4 regions of the Clostridium sp. SY8519 genome follow, and region 1 is predicted to be linked to each of the others. Evidence: riboswitches for the same ligand, from Rfam matches in the RefSeq annotation. Region 1 holds a riboswitch; each other region holds the start of a gene.
The links. A riboswitch is a leader RNA that binds a small molecule or an ion and turns the genes downstream of it on or off. The one in region 1 is predicted to bind thiamine pyrophosphate.
Positions count from the first base shown of each region.

Region 1 (5,377 bases):
GGCCCGCGGTCAGATAGGTACAGCCCAGCGCTTCCGCCTGCCGCGCTTCTTCCACCGAATGGCAGGATGCGCCCAGGACTCTAAAGCTCTTCCGTTCTTCGGCAGACATCTGCACAAGGGCGGGCAGCGGGACATGCAACGCGGCAGCCTGCAGACTTCGGGCGGCCGCCGGATAACTGTGCAGAATACCCGTCACCTGCTCCCGGCGGCAGAGTTCCAGTACTTCTGCCGCCAGTCTTCGGTACTGTTCCGGGGACAGGTCTTTTTCCCGAAGGATCAGAGCATCCGGATGTCCGCGGACAATTTTCCGGATTCGTTCCAAAAACGGTTCTCTGCTCAGCTTCCGGCTGGTTACTCCTATGATTTTCAAAAGCCGCCTCCGTTTTTATACATACAGATAATCATTCAGCACCGGCTGCAGCCCCTCATCGGACATATCTTCGTACATCCCGGACAGGCTTCTGCCGTCGCAGATCTCAAACTGCTCGTCTCCTTCTTTTTCCTGTGCCTGTCTGCCGGTATACTTGCTCTCATGGTCTCCGATTCCGGTTGACACGCCGGCAGATATTTTTGTGGCCGCGATTTTTACGATACCATTGCGGAACTGGGCGCTTTCCCTGGAAGATACGGTGATGCCCACATAAGGCAGAAAAATCCGGTACGCGCACAGCACCTGGCACAGCTGCCGCTCCCCCACATCCAGGGGATTGATCTTCTCGTTATTGATAATCGGCCGCAGACGCGGGCAGGACAGGGACATCTCCGCCTGGGGATATTTTCTCTGCAGATAATACACATGCATCCCAGTGGCCAGGGCGTCTTTGCGGAAATCTGACAGACCCAGCAACGCGGAAAATCCTACGCCCCGCATGCCGCCCATAAGCGCGCGTTCCTGGGCATGAAACCGGTAGGGCCACACCCGCTTATGCCCCAGCAGATGGAGGGTCTCATATTTGTCCGTGTCATATGTTTCCTGGAACACCGTCACATAGTCCGCGCCGCATTCGTGCAGATACCGGTAATCCTCTGTATTAACCGGATAGACCTCCAGTCCCACCATGCGGAAATATTTCCGTGCCAGCCGGCAGGCTTCCCCGATGTACTTCACATCGCTCTTTGCCCTGCTTTCTCCGGTCAGAATCAGGATCTCTTCCATGCCGCTGTCCGCGATCACCTTCATCTCATGCTCCACCTGCTCCAGCGTCAGTTTCACACGGGTGATCTGATTGTAGCAGTTAAATCCGCAATATACGCAGTAGTTTTCGCAGTAATTTGCAATATACAGCGGGGTGAACAGATACACCGTATTGCCGAAATGCCTGCTTGTTTCCCTGCGTGCCCGCTGCGCCATCTCTTCCAGGAACGGTTCCGCCGCAGGAGACAGCAGTGCTTTGAAGTCTTCGATGCTGCAGATCTCATGATCCAGTGCCGCCCGGACATCACGGGCCGTATACTGACTGCAGTCATAACTGTTCATCTGCTCCATGACTTTTTCACAGACGTCCGAGTCAATCTGTTCCATCCCCGGCTGGTACTTCATATGATCCGTCCGGGAGGAGGGATCGGTTTCCAGCCGGTGCTTTTTTTCCAGGCTCTTTGCCGTCATCTGGTCCGAGTCAAAGATAAACTCATTTTCCATTGCTCTGTACACCTCCTCAGTCATGCAGGAATCCGGTCAGCGGGTCGGAAGACGCCGCTCCCCGCAGCAGCACGCGTCCCAGTCCGGATAAATATGCCTGTCTGCCGGCTTCGATGGCTTTGCGAAAAGCCGAAGCCATCAGCGGAAGATCCCCGGCTGTGGCCAGTGCCGTATTGGCCATAATCGCCGCCGCGCCCATTTCCATTGCCTCACAGGCCTGGGACGGTCTGCCGATTCCCGCGTCCACAATGATGGGCAGGTCGATTTCATCAATCAGAATCTGAATAAACTCTCTGGTGGCCAGTCCTTTGTTGGATCCGATGGGGGAAGCCAGAGGCATCACGGCTGCCGCGCCGGCCGAAACAAGATCCCTGGCCGCATTCAGATCCGGATACATATAAGGCAGTACCACGAACCCCTCCCGGGCCAGGATCTCTGTCGCCCGGATCGTCTCCTGATTGTCCGGCAGCAGGTATTTGGAATCCCGCATGATTTCGATCTTGACGAAATCACCGCATCCCAGCTCCCGGGCCAGACGGGCAATCCGCACGGCTTCCTCCGCGTTCCTGGCTCCTGAAGTATTGGGAAGCAGCGTCACTCCTTCCGGAATATAATCCAGGATATTTTCTTTTTCCGTTGTATTTGCCCGGCGTACCGCCAGTGTCACGATCTCCGCGCCGGCATCTTCCACTGCTGCCCGGATCAGTTTCAGGGAATATTTCCCCGATCCCAGAATAAACCGGGAGGAAAATTCCTTTCCGCCAATGACTAATTTGTCCTGTGTCTCCATTTTGCTCCTTCTTTCTGTTTCTGCCCAGACGGAACTCTGTCCGGAACTTCCGCCCTTCCTGTGTCTTACGGTCTGCAGACGGTCTGTCAGCCGCCGCCCATGAACTGTACGATCTCCACCACATCGCCATCCTGCAGAATCACAGCGGCATACCTGTCTTTGGGCAGAATTGCTTCATTGTATTCCACAGCAATGACGCGGGGATCATAGCCCGCTTCCCGCAGATAATCCGCCAGTGTCCTGCCGGCTGTGTCCAGTTGTACTCCGTTAATCTGTACCATTCGGGTCCCTGCTCCTTTCCTTTCATTCCTGTGCAAACAGCGAAAAACACGAAAAAAAGGAAGGCGCCTGACTGGCGTCTTCCCTGTATTCTCATCTTATTTCCAGACTTTCCTACGTTGGCATTATCCAAATCAGGTGTATGGGTCGAAGGTGTACCTTCCTCTCAGCCTGTCCGGATGCTGTCATCCTCAAGCTCCCCGCTGTTCACTTGTTAATTCTATTATAGCCCTGCTTTTTCGCCATTGCAAGCCGTAATTTCTGATTTCTTTTCCATTCATGAAGCGGTGCCGGCAAACTGGGAATTATACAGTGACGTATAAAAACCATTGGCTGCCATCAGTTCCTCATGGGTTCCCTGTTCAATGATTTTTCCCTCTTTCATGACAAGAATCCGGTCCGCGCTGCGAATGGTGGAAAGCCGGTGTGCCACAATGAAGCTGGTCCGTCCTTTCATCATCTTGCTGAATGCCTCCTGGATCCGGATTTCCGTCCGGGTATCAATACTGGAAGTCGCCTCGTCCAGAATCAACATGGGCGGAAGCGTCAGCATGATCCGGGTGATACACAGCAGCTGTTTTTGTCCCTGGCTCAGACTGTCATCGTCAATCACCGTGTCCAGCCCTTCCGGCATCCTGCGGATAAATTCCCAGCTATGGGCCTCTTTGGCTGCCTGAATGATTTCCTCTTCGGATGCCTCCGGCCGTCCGAAAGCGATATTCTCCCGCACGGTTCCCTGTTTCAGCCAGGTCTCCTGCAGAACCATACCGTATCCGCGCCGCAGGGACTGCCGGGTCACCTGGTAAATATCCTGTCCATCCACAGAAATCTTCCCTTCATCCACATCGTAAAAACGCATCAGCAGGTTGATCAGTGTGGTTTTCCCGCATCCGGTCGGACCCACAATCGCCACGGTCATACCAGGCTCTGCCCGGAAATTAAAGTCCTGAATCAGCGGTTTTGTTTTCTCATAAGAAAACGCCGCATGTTCAATGGCAACACTGCCCTGAGCCACCTGCAGTTCCCGATCCGGCTCTTTGCTCATGGGTTCCGCCTCGATCAGCGCGAATACCCGGGCCGCGCAGGCCAGCGCGTTCTGCAGCTCCGTAATCACTGAGCTGATATCATTAAAAGGCTTCATGTACTGGTTCGCGTAGGACAAAAGCACGGTCAGACCGCCTACGGTCAGATTGCCGCCCAGGATCCGAAAGGCGCCTACCAGTGCCACCAGCGCATAAATCACATTATTTACCGCCCGGGTGCCCGGATTGGTCAGGGAGCTGAAAAACACCGCCTTCTGGGAGTATTCCTGCAGTTCCAGGTTCACTTTACGGAACTGTTCCGAGGCTGTTTCTTCATGGCCGAAAGCCTTCACCACTTTTTCGCTGCCGACCATTTCGTTGATCAGCGCCGTCTGCCGGCCCCGGACTGCCGTCTGTTTCTGGAACATCCGGAACGAACGGGTGGAAATAAAACGGGCCACAAAAAAGCTCAGGGGGGTCATCACAATCACCAGCACGGTGATTCCGATATCTCTCTGGAACATAAAGACCAGTGTGGCAATGATCGTGACAATCCCGGAAAACAGCTGCGTAAATCCTAACAGCAGGCCATCCGACAGCTGATCGATGTCCGCGATGACACGCTGCACAATATCCCCGGAACTGTGAGAATCCAGATAAGACAGAGGAAGATCCTGAATCTGGCGGATCGCCCGGGCTCTGATATCCCTGACAGTCCGAAACGTCAGACGGTTGTTGATGATGTTCATGATCCAGGTCGCCAGTGCGGCCAGCACCATCAGCACCGCAATGCGAAGCCCGTACCAGGCCACCAAGGAGAAATCCACCCGGTGTTTCGCCACGATGCCGTCAATGGCATCGCCGTACAGATTCGGAATATACAGCTGAATGATGACAGAGACAGCCGCCATCACAATGCTGGCTGCCAGCAGCGCCTTATACCGGCCGATGACTGCCAGCACTTTCTTTAACACTGCCATGCTGGAAGACGTATCCATGGCATTCTGTTTTTCTTTCTGCGGCTTCTGCGCGCCGCCACGTCGGAATCCTCTGCTCATGCCTGCGCCTCCTTTCGTTCTTCCGGATACTGGGAGTAATAGATCTCCTGATATACGCCGCAGTCCCGCATCAGTTCCTCATGGGTGCCCCGTCCCACCAGTCTGCCGTCATCCAGCACCAGGATCTGGTCCGCGGTCCGTACGCTGGCCGTTCGCTGGGACACGATAAACACAGTCATCCGCTGTCCAAGCGCGCGCACCGCTCTGCGCAGATTCAGATCTGTCGCGAAATCCAGCGCACTGGCGGAATCATCCATAATCAGGATTTCCGGCTGTTTGACCAGCGCCCGCGCAATGGTCAGCCGCTGCTTCTGACCGCCGGACAGATTTCGGCCGTTCTGTTCCAGCAGGGCATCCAGCTGTCCGTCTTTTCCTTTTACCACTTCTGTGGCCTGGGCCGTGGCAAGAGCCGCCCACAGTTCTTCATCGGAAGCGTCCGCCTTTCCCCACTGGAGATTCTCACGGATACTGCCTTCAAAAAGTTCTGCCTTCTGGGGCACGACGCCGATCCGTTCGATCAGCTTCCCTTCCGGATAATCCCTGACATTGCTTCCGTCCACTTCCACACTGCCCTGTGTCACATCATAAA
Region 1 covers NC_015737.1:1,869,364-1,874,740, reverse strand. Annotated here, with positions in the region: gene CXIVA_RS08760 (thiamine phosphate synthase) at 1-370, opposite strand, end outside; gene thiH (2-iminoacetate synthase ThiH) at 386-1,639, opposite strand; gene CXIVA_RS08750 (thiazole synthase) at 1,656-2,429, opposite strand; gene thiS (sulfur carrier protein ThiS) at 2,516-2,710, opposite strand; TPP riboswitch at 2,803-2,921, opposite strand; gene CXIVA_RS08740 (ABC transporter ATP-binding protein) at 2,986-4,710, opposite strand; gene CXIVA_RS08735 (ABC transporter ATP-binding protein) at 4,785-5,377, opposite strand, start outside.

Region 2 (5,377 bases), 1.4 Mb from region 1:
AATATCCAGAAAAGTGGAAATCCGTCCGACGGACATCGCCGCGCCGTTCTGTGTCTTTACCGCCGCAAGGTAGCCGAAGTATACCCACTGCACCGCTTCTTTCGCATTCTTCGCCGGCGCGGAAATGTCATATCCGTAAGCGGCTGCCATTTCCTTCATGCCTTTCAGCGCACGGATCTGTTCGCTGATCTCTTCTCTCTGCCGGATAATGTCATCAGTCATTGTGCCATCTCCGCAGTTCGCGAAGTCTTCCTGCTTTTTCGCAATCAGAAAGTCAATGCCGTACAGAGCGACTCTTCGGTAGTCACCGACGATTCGTCCCCGTCCGTAGGTATCCGGAAGCCCGGTTATGATGTGCGAATGTCTCGCGGCACGCATCTCCGGAGTATACGCGTCAAATACTGCCTGGTTATGGGTTTTATGGTACTCTGTAAAAATTTTGTGGAACTTGTCGTTGACATGGTACCCGTAATTCTCAGCGGCTTCTTCCGCCATCTTGATTCCGCCATAGGGCATAAAGGCCCGTTTTAACGGCTTGTCCGTCTGAAGACCCACGATTTTCTCCAGATCTTTCATCGATGCGTCGATGTAGCCGGCTCCATAGGCAGTCAGGCCGGAAACCACTTCTGTTTCACAGTCCAGTACACCACCCTTTGCCCGTTCCTCTTTCTGCAGTTCCTGTACTTTGCCCCACAGAAGATCGGTTGCCTCTGTCGCGCCTTCCAGGAAGCTTTCATCGCCGTCATAGGGTGTGTAGTTCTTCTGGATGAACTCCCGTACATCGATATCATCGGTCCATTTATTTCCTTTAAATCCTCGCCATTCTGTTCTCATATCCTGCTCTCCTTTCTGCGCTGCGGCCGCTGTTGCGCGTTTCGCATTTTTCTGTCTGCCCTGCAGCTTCTGCAATGCGTTCTCTATTTTACGCAACGCTTACTCTTGCCGGCGCAAACTCACCCGCGCCGAGAATTTCTTCTGCCTGTTTCACCTGCTGCCCCGTCGGACTCTGCACGCCCTCCAGCGCATAGGGAATTCCAAGCTTTTTCCATTTATAGGCTCCCATGGAATGATAGGGAAGCACTTCCACTTTCTGAATATTGGAAAGCGTATCCAGGAACGCCCGTTCCTTCTGTAAATCTTCCGGATCATCGGTCCAGCCCGGCACAAGCACCTGACGGACCCAGATGGGTTTTTTTATCTTATCCAGATAGCGAAACATTTCCAGTATGTTTTCATTCGGCACACCGGTCAGTTTCATATGTTTCATCGGATCGATCTGCTTGATATCCACCAGAAGCAGATCCGTATACCGCATCAGCTCCTCAAACTTTGCAAACCACTCGCCCTCCGGCCGGAAAGGCTGGCCTGCCGTATCGATTACCGTGTGGATGCCCCGCTCCTTTGCCTTTTTCATCAGCTCAAGCAGAAAATCAATCTGCAGCAGCGGTTCTCCGCCGGAAACTGTAATGCCGCCTTCGCTGCCCCAGTATGGCTTGTACCGCAGTGCCTGTTCGATCAGCTCATCCGCGGTGCGCAGGTCATCCGACTGTCCGTCCCAGGTATCCGCGTTATGGCAGAACTTGCATCGCATCGCGCATCCCTTCAGGAAAATCACAAAGCGAATGCCCGGGCCGTCGACCGAACCAAATGTCTCAATTGAATGAATTCTTCCCTTGATCATGGCGCCCTCCTGTTTCCAGCAAAATAAAATAAAACCGTCTGCCACAATTTCTGTGACCGACGGTTTGTTCTGCTTCCATCTGTCATCTCCTTGTGACAAGCTGATAGTAGCAGACTCTTGCGCCAAGTTCTTTGATTGTAATCAAGTAACTGGATTCTTTCTCATTTTTCAAAAAATGTTTTGGGCTGCAGACTTCCAAAAAGGGCCGAGTCCGGCTAATTCAATTCCGTCATATGCCGCAGTTTCTCATGATTCATTACTTTCAGGCGCCCTCGCCCGGTCCGCTGAATCACGCCATCCTTTTCCAGCTGCGCAATATTCCGGCTCACTGTCTCCACCCGCAGATTCACCGAAGAAGCAATGTCGTCCAGTTTCAGATGGATCTCAGGCCCCAGACATCTCCGTTCCCGCCGAAGCAGAAAAGTGGCCACCCTCTGCTTCGGTTCCCGAATCGACAGAAGCATCACTTTCTCCTCCGCATCCATGATATCCTGTGCCAGAATCTCAATCAGGCTCAGAGAAATCTGCGGATGACGGGTAAGCACATTCATAATCGTCTCACGGGGGATCTCGCAGACTGCCACTTCGCTCATGCAGATCACGTCATAATTGTACCGGTGTTCTTTCAGGAAAATCCCGTGCCAGACACTCTGACCGTCATGCAGGACATCCAGGATATGTTCCTCCCCCATGGCGTCTGTTCTGGAAATTTTGACTTTTCCGCTTCGAATAATAATCACCGAGTTGATTTCATCCTCCTCCGCGGCGATATAACTTCCCGCCTGAAACGTGGAATGCACGGACTTACCCGCCAGTTCTTTCTGAAGCTCCAGCGGGAGTTCCCGAAACATGCGCACTTCAGAAATACAGATCTTCCCTTCTGCAAGAAATCTGCAGTTTTCTCTTCCGCATCCGATCTTCTGAATATGCTCTTTCTTTTCCTCAGTTTTCATCCTGTTTTCCCTTCTTTACCCGTTCCTCCAGGCTTTCCCGGAGCATCTGATCATCCACTGAAATATTTTCCGCAGCAAGCCGTTTGTTTCATGGCCATCTGCGCCACAAAAACGATTATCGGATAAAATGCGTCGGCTGCCACTCTTCCTGTTCCGGCAGGCCGTAAGCTTCTTTTCCCAGCGCAATACTCTTCATCAGGAATGTCATATTTCTGGCAAGCACCCGCATCGTCTGAAGACCTTCCAGGTCTTCCGCTGCTTCTCCCCGTTCTCTTCCATGGATGCTGTTCCAGTACTGGCTGGATGCCACCGGCATTCCGCAGATCGTAAAATATTTGTTCAGTTCGTCAAACGTCGCAGACAATCCGCCGCGTCTTGCGGCAACCACACTTGCCCCCACCTTCATGGTCTTGTCAAACCGGGTGCTGTAAAAAAGTCTGTCCAGACAGGCAATCAGCGTAGCATTTGCTGACGCATAATACACCGGGGATGCCACCACAAGGCCGTCGGCTTCTTCAAATTTCGGCGCGAGTTCATTCACAATATCATCAAATATACATTTGCCCTTGTCGGCGCATGTCCCACAGGCGATACATCCGCGGATATCCTTGTTTCCGATCCGGACAGCTTCTGTTTCTACGCCTTCCGCCTCAAAAATCTTTATCATTTCATTCAGCGCAATGGTTGTGTTTCCGTCTTTTCTCGGACTTCCGTTGAGAATCAGTACTTTCATGTTGTTTTCGCAGCTCCTCTCTTCAAGTGAATCTGATCCACTATTTTATTCTAGTTTCCCACAAATTATCATATTTTATCCGGACTGTCCACTGCAGCGTCACCCTATTGCTGCTTCCAGGCAACCTTCTTCCTCTTCCCTATATTGACATCTCTCCCCTAACCTCTATAATAACTGGTAGAAACAGGGGAGTCCCCAGGGACTGAGAGTGGAATAGAATTCCTGACCCATAACCTGATTTGGATCATGCCAACGTAGGGAAATAGTTTTTCGCATTCACTAAGCGCAGTCCATACAGGACCGCGCTTTTTTCTGCAGCGATCTGCGGAACCTGCATTTCACGGCGCATCGGCTGGTGCATATGTATGGTTATCCCTGCATCTGAAACAGAAGGAGAATTCTGAAATGATCAAAGACTGTCTGGAGAATGTAAAGAAAAAAGCACCGCTCATACACAACATTACCAACTATGTCACCGTCAATGATGTGGCAAATGTACTGCTTGCTGTCGGCGGAAGTCCCATCATGTCCGACGAACCGGAGGATGTGGAAGATATCACTGCCATCTGTGACGGATTAAACATCAATATCGGAACCCTTCAGAAACGTTCCATTGAGGCAATGTATCGCGCAGGCAGAAAGGCAAACGCTCTCGGCCACACACTTCTCCTCGACCCGGTAGGCGCAGGTGCTTCCAGACTGCGAACCAATACCGCGGTATCTCTGATGGAGGAACTCAAATTTGATGTCATCCGCGGGAATGTATCCGAGCTTAAGGCTCTGGCACTGGGCAGCACTACAACCAAGGGCGTGGACGCGGACGCCGCAGATGCCGTTACCGAAGAAAACCTTGAGCGCATGGCTGCATTTGCCAAAGACTACGCCAAAACCTGCGGATGTATTATTGCGATCACAGGCGCGATTGATCTGGTCGCTGACGCTTCTTCCTGCTATGTCATCCGGAACGGACGCAGGGAAATGAGCACCGTTACCGGCACCGGCTGCCAGCTTTCCGGTCTGATGACCGCATTCCTTGCCGCCAATCCGGACAGCAAGCTGGAAGCCGCGGCAGCCGCCACGATCCTGATGGGTCTGGCCGGCGAAATCGCTGTAAAAAACCTGACGGGAGCCGAAGGCAATGCATCTCTTCGCATACGCATCATTGACGCCGTCTGCAATATGACCGGAGAAACACTGGAACAAGGAGCAAACTATGAAATTCGATAAAAAATCCCTTCTCTTATACGCTGTTACCGACAGACACTGGCTGCAGGGCAGGACCTTATACGAAGCTGTCGAGCAGGCCTTAAAAGGCGGCGTATCTTTTCTGCAGGTACGCGAAAAAGATGATATGCGGCTTTCCCATGACGAATACTTAAAAGAAGCGCTGCAGCTGCGGGACTTGTGCCGTCGGTATCAGGTTCCCTTTGTAATTGATGATGATGTGGACCTCGCCCTTGAGACAGACGCCGACGGTGTCCATGTGGGGCAGAACGATATGGAGGCGGGAAATGTCCGGGAAAAACTTGGCCCCGACAAGATTTTAGGCGTATCCGCCCACACGGTAAAAGAAGCATTGCTGGCCCAGGAACGGGGCGCGGATTACCTGGGTGTAGGCGCGGTATTTCCCACCGATTCCAAAGATGACGCGGAACAGGTGGACCACGCTGTCTTATCGGAAATCTGCCGGGCTGTGGATATTCCCGTCATCGCAATCGGCGGTATCACCAGAGATAACATCCTGTCCCTTTCCGGAACCGGAATTGCCGGAATCGCTGTCATTTCAGCAATCTTTGCAAAAAAGGATATCCAGGCAGCCGCCCGGGATCTTCGCAGTCAGACGCTGAAGGCAGTCAATCGTGAAGTGAACCTGTGAGAGCAGCATGAACTGGCACAGAAAGTGATTCCGTTGGAGGCGCCTGCTGGACTGCGCCTCCCCTATCGTTCCTGTCGGATAGACACTGTCCTGTTTTATACAGATTTTCTTAACCAACCACAGATCACACTGAG
Region 2 covers NC_015737.1:496,780-502,156, forward strand. Annotated here, with positions in the region: gene pflB (formate C-acetyltransferase) at 1-834, opposite strand, end outside; gene pflA (pyruvate formate-lyase-activating protein) at 923-1,681, opposite strand; gene CXIVA_RS02395 (Crp/Fnr family transcriptional regulator) at 1,897-2,634, opposite strand; gene CXIVA_RS02400 (flavodoxin family protein) at 2,750-3,367, opposite strand; TPP riboswitch at 3,543-3,646, shown strand; gene thiM (hydroxyethylthiazole kinase) at 3,773-4,594, shown strand; gene thiE (thiamine phosphate synthase) at 4,581-5,243, shown strand.
Region 2: another riboswitch for thiamine pyrophosphate. It lies ahead of thiM (hydroxyethylthiazole kinase); the one in region 1 lies ahead of thiS (sulfur carrier protein ThiS).

Region 3 (5,377 bases), 280 kb from region 1:
AACCGGATTTTTTACAAAATGTCGATATATTCTCCCGAAAGCGCCTTATTCATGCTTCTTACCGCGCAGAATTTGCCGCACATACTGCAGGCTTCCGCATGGTCATCTTCCGGCAGGCGGTCTTCCCGGATCTTCCGGGCCGTTTCCGGATCCAGCGCGCAGGCAAACTGCGCCTCCCAGTCCAGTTCCCGCCGGGCGTCCGCCATCCGGTCATCGATGTCCCTGGCGTGAGGAACCCCTTTGGCGATATCCGCCGCATGGGCCGCGATCTTCGAGGCGATGATCCCCTGTTTTACATCTTCTACATTCGGCAGCGCCAGATGCTCCGCCGGTGTCACATAACACAGAAACGCCGCTCCGCTGGCTGCCGCCAGAGCGCCGCCGATTGCCGCCGTGATATGGTCATATCCCGGCGCGATATCCGTCACCAGGGGGCCCAGTACATAAAACGGCGCGCCCATACAGATGGTCTGCTGTACCTTCATATTTGCGGCGATCTGATCCAGCGGCACATGTCCCGGTCCTTCCACCATGACCTGCACATTGTGGGCCCAGGCCCGTTTGGTCAATTCGCCCAGGCGCACCAGTTCCTCAATCTGGCATACATCCGTAGCGTCTGCCAGACATCCCGGCCGGCAGGCATCGCCCAGAGAAATGGTCACATCGTGCTGTTCACAGATCTCCAGGATCTCATCATAGTGTTCATAAAACGGATTTTCCTCTCCGGTCATGCACATCCAGGCAAAAACCAAACTGCCGCCGCGGCTGACCAGGTTCATCTTCCGCTTGTGGGTTCGGATCTGATCGATGGTTTTTCTGGTGATTCCGCAGTGAAGCGTGACAAAATCCACGCCGTCTTCCGCATGCAGACGAACCACATCCACAAAGTCTTCCGCCGTCAGCTCCGCCAGATCTCTCTGGTAATGAATCACGCTGTCATAGACCGGCACCGTACCGATCATCGCCGGACATTCTCCCGTAAGCTTTTGACGGAACGGCTGTGTATTTCCATGGCTGGACAGGTCCATAATGGCTTCCGCTCCCAGATCCACCGCATGCATCACTTTTTTCATCTCCACGTCATAATCCTTGCAGTCTCTGGAAATTCCCAGGTTGACATTGATTTTTGTACGCAGCATGCTGCCCACACCCTCCGGATCCAGTGATGTGTGGTGGATATTGGCGGGAATCGCCACTTTGCCTTCTGCCACCAGTTCCCTAAGCTTCTCCGGCTCCATATATTCCTTCCGTGCCACTGTCTCCATCTGCGGGGTGATAATGCCTTTCCGTGCCGCGTCCATCTGTGTGGTATATGTTTTCATGATAAACTCCCTCTCTTTCAGAAATTCTGTGCAGCTGTTTCGTGACAGCCTTCGGTCTCTTCCGCTCCCTGTCTGCCGGCTGCGGTCTGATCCGGATCCTCCGCGTAATAACCATGCACCGCAAAGCCATGGTTCAGCGGGCCGCTTCCATTTCCAAGATCCAGCATGGCCGCCAGTGCCTCTGATACATACTCTTTTGCCCGCTGCACGGATGCTGTCAGGGAAAATCCCTTGGCCAGATTCGCCGCAATCGCGCTGGACAATGTACAACCGGTTCCATGGGTGTTCGGATTCTCAATCCGCCTGCCTGCAAACCAGGTAAATTCCGGATCTGCGGGGTTCCGGACCAGCAGGTCACTGGCCCCCCGGCTGCTGTGTCCGCCCTTGCACAGTACCGCGCATCCATATCTGCGGACAAGACTGGCTGCTGCCGAACACATCTCTCCCTCTTTCGTGATCTTCTGTCCGGTCAAAGCCTCTGTTTCCGGAAGATTCGGCGTAAGAACTGTCGCCAGCGGAAAAAGCTCCCGGGTCAGCGCATCTGCCGCGTCTTCTTTCAGCAGCTCTGCTCCGCTGGTAGATACCATAACCGGATCCAGCACGATATAACGCGGCTGATACTCTTTTAACTTCTTCGCGATGGAGCGGATTAGTTCCGTATCCGCCACCATGCCGATCTTAACCGCGTCCGGAAAGATGTCCGTAAACACCTGATCCAGCTGTGCCTCCAGACACTCCGGATCCGTGCATCTGATCACAGATACGCCGGTGGTATTCTGCGCTGTCAGAGCTGTGACCGCGCTCATGGCATACACGCCATTGGCCATCATCGTCTTGATATCTGCCTGAATTCCGGCGCCTCCGCTGCAGTCGCTGCCAGCGATTGTTAATGCTGTCCTCATACATTTGCCTCCTGTCTGAGTCTTCATTATTTTGTATCGCGACAGAAGGTGGTGCCCCCAATCTGCCGCTTTCCTGATGGCGGATCCTGCCGCCGAATGTCCGGACCTGTCCATGGCAGAAAACTTTCCGCAAAGTTTTCTGCCATAGAAAAAAGCGGCACCCTCTCGGATGCCGCTCAATCGTTCTGAACTCTTTTCCGCATCCTGCCCCAGTTTTGGCAGAATGCAGATTATTTCCCTACGTTGGCATTATCCACATCAGGTATCGGTCGAGACAGTATCAGTCTCCTCTCAGCCTGCTTCTGCAAGCTCCCTGTTATGTGATTGCAGTGCCGCAAAATCCACCCCAGGCAGATAATTCCGCCGGTCTGTCAGATTTCCAACACGTTACATTTATTATAAGCGCACCGGCAGCATTTCGCAATGGGCAGCCCGCTGTTTTTTCGGTATTTCTCTGATTTTTCCCGAAATGTGTCTGAAATTGTCCGAAACAGTATACAAAATTGTTTTTTTCAGCCGGAAAGCGTATAGTTACTGTTTTGGAAGGTATCTCTGTACGGATGCAGAAAGGAGTAGATCCATGGATCTGATTCAGCGAAATAATGACACCATCCTGCACATGACCATGAGCTGTGTCGGCGGTTTTACCGGCGTCTATGCCATCATGCTGCGGGATCACAATTTCGGTCAGGCCGCCACCGGCAACCTGCTGGAGCTCTTCAGCCGAATCGTAATCGGCCATTCCTGGTATGAAGTACTCTGGCGCGCTACAGCTCTGGGACTGTTTGCCTTGTTTCTCGGACTGGCCCACATGCTGGAACGCCGGCTGCCCGGACGCAGCCGTCTGATTTGTATTCTGGCGGAATACGCGGGAATCCTGATTACGGGGCTGATTCCCCCATCTGCTCCGCCGATTCCCGCGTTGTTTCCGGTGTTTGCGCTGACTGCTTTTCAGTGGGGCAGCTTCGCCGGCGCCAGGGGCTTCAGCTGTTCCACCATCTTTTCTTCCAACAATCTGAAGCAGACGGTCTTCTCCTTCCAGGATTACCGCCAGACCGGGGATCCACGGATGAAAGAAAAATTTCTCTTCTTTCTTTCCACTCTGATCTGCTTCTATGCCTCTGCCACGGCAGGCGCGTACCTGGTCCTGCACCTCGGTGCCCGGAGCATCTGGCTGTGCTGGATCCCCCTTTCCCTCGCGTTGTATCTTACCCTGGCCGCTGTCCGTCAGCCAAAGGAAGAGATTTCACCTTGCAGTCCGTCCTCTGCAATTGTAAAATAATATTAAGATAACTACTGTATCATTTATTTCCTGCAGAAGGAGCATCCACATGAATCATAAAATGCAGCTTGAACTGACCCAGAAGCAGACCATATCCCAGCAGATGCTCCAGTATATGGACATCCTGCAGATGAGCGCAGCCGAACTTGAAGCCCATATCGAAGCGGTTTCCATGGAGAATCCGGTACTGGAACTGGCGGATCCGGATCAGCCGTCCCGCACAGATTCCGAAATCGACCGGCAGCGCAAGCTGGAGTGGCTGGAATCCACCGATTATCAGAACAAAGTATACTATCAGTCCGACAGTTCTGCCGAATATTCCCAGGAAAATCTTCACGACATTTCCGAAGATGGAAAAGCCCTGTCCGAATACCTGAATTCCCAGCTCATGTTCTTTAGCTACAGCCCGGAAGAACAGCAGATCTTAAACTATCTGATCTATTCCCTGGATTCCAAGGGATACTATACCGAAGATCCGGCGATTCCCGCCGCCCAGTTCCATGTGTCAGAGCATACGGTGCTTCATCTGCTGCAGGAGATCCAGAACCTGGATCCTGCCGGAGTCGGTGCCCGGGACCTGAAAGAATGCCTGGTGCTTCAGCTTCACCGCAAGAAAAATTACTCCGCCATCACCGAACAGGTCATCCTGTTCCATCTGGACGAAGTCGCCAAAAACCACATCCCTCAGATCGCAAAGAAAATGAAAGTGACCACCGAAGATGTGCTGGCCGCCTGTGAGGAGATCCGCACCTTCAATCCGAAGCCCGGCAACTCCTTCAGCAACCGGGAACACCTGCGCTACATCAGTCCGGATGCCATTGTCATCAAGACAGACCAGGAATTCGACATCCTCATCAACGAATACCAGTATCCCCGGTTTTCCATGAATCCTTTCTATGTGGATCTGGCCAAACAGACCACGGACAAAACCGCCAGAAAATATCTGAAGGAAAAGATCCAGCAGATCCAGAGCCTGTCGGACAGCATCGGCATGCGCACTTCCACCCTGTCCAAAGTCATGCACGCCCTGGTGACCCGTCAGAAGCTTTTCTTCCTGCGGGGACCCGGCAACAAAGTGCCCATGGGACTTGCGGATCTGGCGGAAGATACCGGTCTTCACGAATCCACCATCAGCCGGACCCTCCACAGCAAATATCTGCAGTGCAGCTGGGGCGTATTTCCGCTGAATTATTTCCTGACACCGGTCGCTTCTGTCTCCCGCACTTCCGGGGAAGAGCAGACCCAGGAACACATCCTGGCCAAAATCCGGGAAATCATCGACCGGGAAGACAAAAAGAAACCCCTGAGTGATGAAGCCATCCGCAAAGAGCTGGAACAGTTCGACATCTCCATCTCCCGCCGCACGGTCAACAAATACCGGCAGGAACTGGGCATCCCGGACAAAACCGGCCGGAAAGAATACCATACCCAGTGACCGAAAAAACCAGGAAGCACAGGATCCGCCTGCCGCGGAATCCATTGCTTCCTGGTTTTTTTCAGTAAATGCCGCAGCCGCTGCATGTCATCGCCCGCTCCTTTACCGTCAAATACCCATGCGGCGGACCGGGCTGCATGGGTATCTTTTATTTTTGCTGTTTTATTTTTTTATTTTTCATGCAGACGTTCTCACACATACCGATGTCTGCCCATCAGCAGATACAGCAGCCGCCTGCCTCTCCTTCAGCTGGAAATGACTGCTTTCGTCACTTTTCCGCCTTTTACCTGGATGATCATACCGAGACCATTGTTTGCGTTTACCAGTTTTTTCCAGTCTTTCTTTGAAATCCGGAGAACATCTTCCCCATAGGAATAATATTTTGTCTGTTTGGTAAGTTTGTAGCTCCGTGTTTTTCCTTTTAAAATTTTGCTGT
Region 3 covers NC_015737.1:1,585,926-1,591,302, reverse strand. Annotated here, with positions in the region: gene thiC (phosphomethylpyrimidine synthase ThiC) at 12-1,322, opposite strand; gene thiD (bifunctional hydroxymethylpyrimidine kinase/phosphomethylpyrimidine kinase) at 1,340-2,224, opposite strand; TPP riboswitch at 2,441-2,550, opposite strand; gene CXIVA_RS07495 (YoaK family protein) at 2,805-3,506, shown strand; gene rpoN (RNA polymerase factor sigma-54) at 3,556-4,941, shown strand; gene CXIVA_RS07485 (hypothetical protein) at 5,187-5,377, opposite strand, start outside.
Region 3: another riboswitch for thiamine pyrophosphate. It lies ahead of thiD (bifunctional hydroxymethylpyrimidine kinase/phosphomethylpyrimidine kinase); the one in region 1 lies ahead of thiS (sulfur carrier protein ThiS).

Region 4 (5,377 bases), 570 kb from region 1:
TCCCCTGCAGAGAAGTCAGGGAAGTCGGCAATTTTGAGACCCTGATGGTGCTGATGCGGCAGGCGGAGGGGTTTGCGGTGTTTCCCATGATGTTCTACGGAGTGGAAAACGGGCAGGTCCGCGGATTTCCCTATCCCGGCAGGGCACTGCGCTATCACACGGCGCTGCTGTATCACCGGGACAGCAGGCTGAAGGGCCTCAGCGGGATTGTGGATGACCTGCGGGAGGAATTTGACCTGGAACCGATTCCGCAGGGACAGAATGGGATGTAACTTCTGGTTACAGCACAGGAGACAGAAACTGATTCCTTCTGCCGCAGGAAACTGTTAGGATAGAGACAGAAACAAAGCAGTATGACAGGCAGGACAAGGAGGCAGGGGTTATGCAGACACCAAAAGAAGCATTGCTGGCCGCATTGAAGGGAGAACCGATCGATTTTATTCCGGAAGTTTATTCCGTCATGAAGGATGTGGTATTCCCGGGAGAACGGTATTTCGGAAAAGACAATCAGCCGGACCCGTACGGAACCGGGCCGGATGCCTGGGGTGTGCAGTGGACCAATCTGGGTCCCAATCCACTGGTCAACGGCAATATGGTGGCCAAAGGCTTTATGCTGTTTGACGACATTGAGGACTGGCAGGAAAAGGTGAAGTTTCCGCCGCTGGACTTTATGCCGCTGGAGCAGATTTTTCAGGGCATGAGCGCAGGCATGGGCGTCAATCGGGAGACAGACGTGGTCTCCTGCCTGCTTCTGTCCGGCCAGTTTGAACGGATGAATCAGATGATCGGGATGGAAAACGCCCTGTGCGCCTTCTATGAATCTCCGGAGGCGGTCCATGCCTTTTTTGACGCGATGTGCAGCTACAAATTAAAATGCATCGACCTGGCCTTTCAGTATCTGCAGCCCCAGGTGATCCACATGCATGATGACTGGGGCACCAATAACAATATGTTCTTTGACCCGGAGCTGTGGCGGGAGTTTATCCGGCCGAATGAGGAGAAATACGCCCGTCGGATTCATGAGCTGGGCGGCCTTTACATCCATCATTCCTGCGGCTATATCATGCAGATCGTGCCGGATCTGGCCGAGATCGGCGTGGACGCCATTGAGCCGATGATGGTATCCAATGATCTGGACGCACTGCTGGAACAGTATGGAGACCGGATTACCTTTATGGGTGGCATCGACAACCAGAAGCTGGATCTGGATGCCACATCGGAAGCGGAGGCCCGGGCGATGATCCGTGCGGCGATGGACCGTTATGCGGGAAAAGGCCGGTATCTGCCCTATTACATTCCCACGAATGAAGAGAAATGGTTCATCTACATGGACGAAGTGAACCGGTACGGCAGGGAAGTGCTGCGCCGGTAAGCGGACTTTTTTCATATACCTGCGCAAACTGCGTTGACAGTTTCCCGGCAAACAGCCTATAATCTTTTCGGAACAGAGCTAGGGGAGCAAGAGCTGAGAGCGCGGGAAGGCCCGCATACCCTCATTACCTGATCTGGATAATTCCAGCGTAGGGAAGCATAACAGATGCAAATAAAAAAGATCCCCCACAGTTTCTGAAGCGGATTCTGCTGCCGACCTATGGTCCGGCACAGGCGGCCGGTTCGTTCTGCGGGGGATCCTTTTGCGTGAAAGGAGAAGAAAAAATGGAAGCCAGTGTAGCAATCCAGACACTGCCGGAGGCATCGGACGACGAGGAACTGATCCGCATCGTAGATGAAGTAATCGCTTATATCGCCCGGTCCGGTTATAACTATTATGTAGGACCGTTTGAAACTACGATCGAGGGCCCTTATGACGCCCTGATGGATATCGTCAAGGAATGCCAGCATATCGCGGTGCGGGCCGGGGCCCCTTCCGTGGCAGCGTATATCAAAGTAAGTTATAAGCCGGAAGGCGAGGTACTTTCCATTGAGAAAAAAATCGGAAAATATCACGAATAAGCTGTATCCGCTGGCGGCGATTGCCGTGATTCTTATTGCCTGGGAGTGCATCTCGTACTTCGGCGTGGTGCCGAATTTCATGCTGCCCTCCCCGGTGCAGATGATCGCTGCCTTTGTAAAAGATTTTTCTGTGCTGATGCTGAACCTGGCCACTACACTGATCGAGGCAGTGCTGGGGCTGGTCATCGGTGTGGCGGTAGGATTCGCGGCGGCCTGTATTATGGATCGCTGGGAAGGCGCCTACAAAGCGCTGTATCCGCTGATCGTGATTACAGAGACCATTCCCACGGTGGCCATTGCGCCGCTTCTGGTGCTCTGGTTCGGTTATGAGATGACGCCGAAGATTGTGCTGGTTATTATTATCTCATTTTTCCCCATTGCCGTGGGGGTGCTGGACGGATTTCATTCCGCGGACAAAGACGCGGTGCATCTGCTCCAGGCCATGGGAGCCACAAAATGGCAGATTTTCCGGCACATCAAGATACCGGGGGCGCTGCCCCAGTTTTTCTCAGGGTTAAGGATTTCCGTGGCATATGCCATCGTAGGCGCTGTCCTGGCGGAATGGCTGGGAGGCTTCCGGGGACTTGGCGTATACATGACCCGGGTCAAAAAATCATTTGCCTATGACAAGATGTTTGCGGTGATTCTGCTGATTACCGTGATCAGTCTGCTGCTGATCCTGGCGGTAAATATTGCGCAGAAAAAGATGATGCCATGGAATGAAACAAGAAAGGATGAGACGAAATGAAAAAGAAAATTTTCAGCCTGCTTCTGACAGCAGGACTGGCCGTGGGGCTGCTGGCAGGATGCGGCAGTTCCAAGACTGGCGACACTTCCGCGTCCGGAAGCGCGGGCAAAACAGAAAACAGCGCGTCTGCGGAGGGCACTTCCTCGGGGGATCTGAAAGAAGTGACCTTTGTCCTGGATTGGACGCCGAATACCAACCATACCGGTGTCTACGTGGCGGATCAGCTGGGCTATTTCAAGGACGCGGGACTGAAAGTAAAAATCGTCCAGCCGCCGGATGACGGGGCGGAGACGCTGGTAGGAAGCGGAAAAGCCGATTTCGGCGTATCCTTCCAGGACACCATGTCCTCCCTGATGGCAGGCAAAAAGAAAAGCGTGCCGATTACCGCGGTGGCAGCCGTGATTCAGCATAACACATCCGGTATTATGTCCAAGAAGAGCACCGGGATCAAATCCCCGAAGGATATGGCGGGCCACAGCTACGCCACCTGGGACTGGGACATTGAGAAAGCCATTATCCGGAATGTGGTAAAGGCAGACGGCGGCGACTACAGCAAGATCAAGATGATTCCGGAAACCATCGACGATGAAGTATCCGCGCTGAAATCCGGCAGCATCGACTGCCTCTGGGTTTACTACGCATGGGCAGGGATTTCCGCCAAAGTGCAGAATTTTGATATTAACTACTTTGCGTTCCGGGATATTAATCCGGTCTTTGACTACTATTCACCGGTCATCATCGCCAACGACAGTTTCCTGAAAGACCATCCGGACGAGGCGAAAGCGTTCCTGTCCGCGGTTTCCAAGGGATACACCTATGCGATCAAACATCCGGACAAGGCAGCGGATATTCTCTGCAAGGCAGTGCCGGAGCTGAACGGGGACCAGGTAAAGGCCAGCCAGGAATATCTGGCGGATCAGTACCAGGCGGACGCGTCCCGCTGGGGAGAATTTGACGCAAAGCGCTGGAACCGGTTCTATCAGTGGGTCAACAAAAACAAATTTTATGACAGCAGTATTCCGGACAACACCGGATTCACCAATGAGTATCTGCCGGAAAAATAGTGCTCTGCCGGGAAAACAGGGCTCTGCCGGGAAAACAGGACTCTGTCGGCAAAACAGAATAACTGCCGCGGGGAGCGGGGAACACAGGGCTCTGCGCAGGTGAAAAAGACAGGCGCAAGGGCAGCAGGAGTAATTGTATGCATAAGCTTGAGACAAAGAATGTCTCCATGTCATTCGAAGAAGGAAAAATCATCGATCAGATCAGTATCCATGTGGAAAAAGGCGAGCTGGTCAGCCTCCTGGGGCTGTCCGGCAGCGGAAAAACCACGCTGTTTAACTGTATCGCCGGGATCTACCATCCCCAGGAGGGACAGGTCCTTTTAGACGGGCAGGAGGTGACCGGGCAGACCGGCCACCTGAGCTATATGCTGCAGAAAGATCTGATGCTGCCCCATTACACCATCGAGGAGAATGTGGCGCTGCCGCTGCTGATCCGGGGAGAAAAGAAAAAAACAGCTATTGCCCGGGTGCAGCCCTATTTTCCGGATTTCGGCCTGGAAGGAACCCAGAAGAAATATCCGCATCAGCTTTCCGGCGGCATGCGGCAGCGGGCGGCGCTGCTTCGGACCTATATGTTTTCGGACAATGTGGCCCTGCTGGACGAACCGTTTTCCGCCCTGGATACGATTACCAAGGGGGCGATCCACAAATGGTATCTGGATGTAATGAAGCAGATTCAGCTGACCACCGTGTTTATCACCCATGATATCGACGAAGCCATCCTCCTGTCGGACCGGATCTACCTGATGACCGGAAAGCCGGGGGTCATAGAGAATGAAATAAAGATCGCGCCGCCCCGGGAGGAACGGGTGGATTTTAACCTGACAGAAGAGTTTCTGGAGTATAAGCGGCAGATCATAGAGATCCTGCGGCTTTAAGGGACAGGATGCTCTGATTTTTTGAAAAGTACACAGGAAAACCAGGCAGTGAATGCGCAGATCCGGATGGGTCTGCGCATTTTCCGGTATGTTTCCGGCGCGGAAAGAACCTTGTCTATTCCATGGAAAACCAGTATAATTCAGGACATATCACCTGGGGAAGAACCTGAAAAAAGGGGGCAGACAGCAGCGGGAAGAGCTGCGGAAAGAACGAGGTTGAAATGGAAAAGATCCGACAGTTTCTGAAAAAGAAAGATGTTATTATTTCCGGAAAGCGCTACGGAATTGACGCGTTAGGGGCCATGGCCCAGGGGCTTTTCGCCTCTCTGCTGATCGGCACGATTTTAAGCACCATCGGGACCCAGTTCGGCCTGGCCTGGCTGGTGACTGTGGGAGGGTTCGCCAGCAGTGTCAAAGGGCCGGCGATGGCCATTGCCATCGGCTATGCCCTGCATGCGCCGACGCTGGTGCTGTTTTCCCTGGCAGCAGTCGGATACGGCGCGGATACGCTGGGCGGCGCCGGCGGACCGCTGGCGGTCTATGTGATTGCGGTGATTGCCTGTGAAGTCGGCAAACTGATCAGCAAAGAGACGAAAGTGGATATCATTGTAACGCCTGCTGTTACCATTATCTGCGGGGGGCTCCTGTCTATGGCATGCGCGCCCTGGATCGGCGCCGGCGCCAGCGCTGTGGGAAAGGCGATTATGTGGGCCACGGATCTCCAGCCCCTTCTG
Region 4 covers NC_015737.1:1,303,989-1,309,365, forward strand. Annotated here, with positions in the region: gene CXIVA_RS06175 (LysR family transcriptional regulator) at 1-272, shown strand, start outside; gene CXIVA_RS06180 (uroporphyrinogen decarboxylase family protein) at 383-1,372, shown strand; TPP riboswitch at 1,443-1,544, shown strand; gene CXIVA_RS06185 (thiamine-binding protein) at 1,657-1,953, shown strand; gene CXIVA_RS06190 (ABC transporter permease) at 1,922-2,701, shown strand; gene CXIVA_RS06195 (ABC transporter substrate-binding protein) at 2,698-3,765, shown strand; gene CXIVA_RS06200 (ABC transporter ATP-binding protein) at 3,903-4,643, shown strand; gene CXIVA_RS06210 (PTS sugar transporter subunit IIC) at 4,865-5,377, shown strand, end outside.
Region 4: another riboswitch for thiamine pyrophosphate. It lies ahead of CXIVA_RS06185 (thiamine-binding protein); the one in region 1 lies ahead of thiS (sulfur carrier protein ThiS).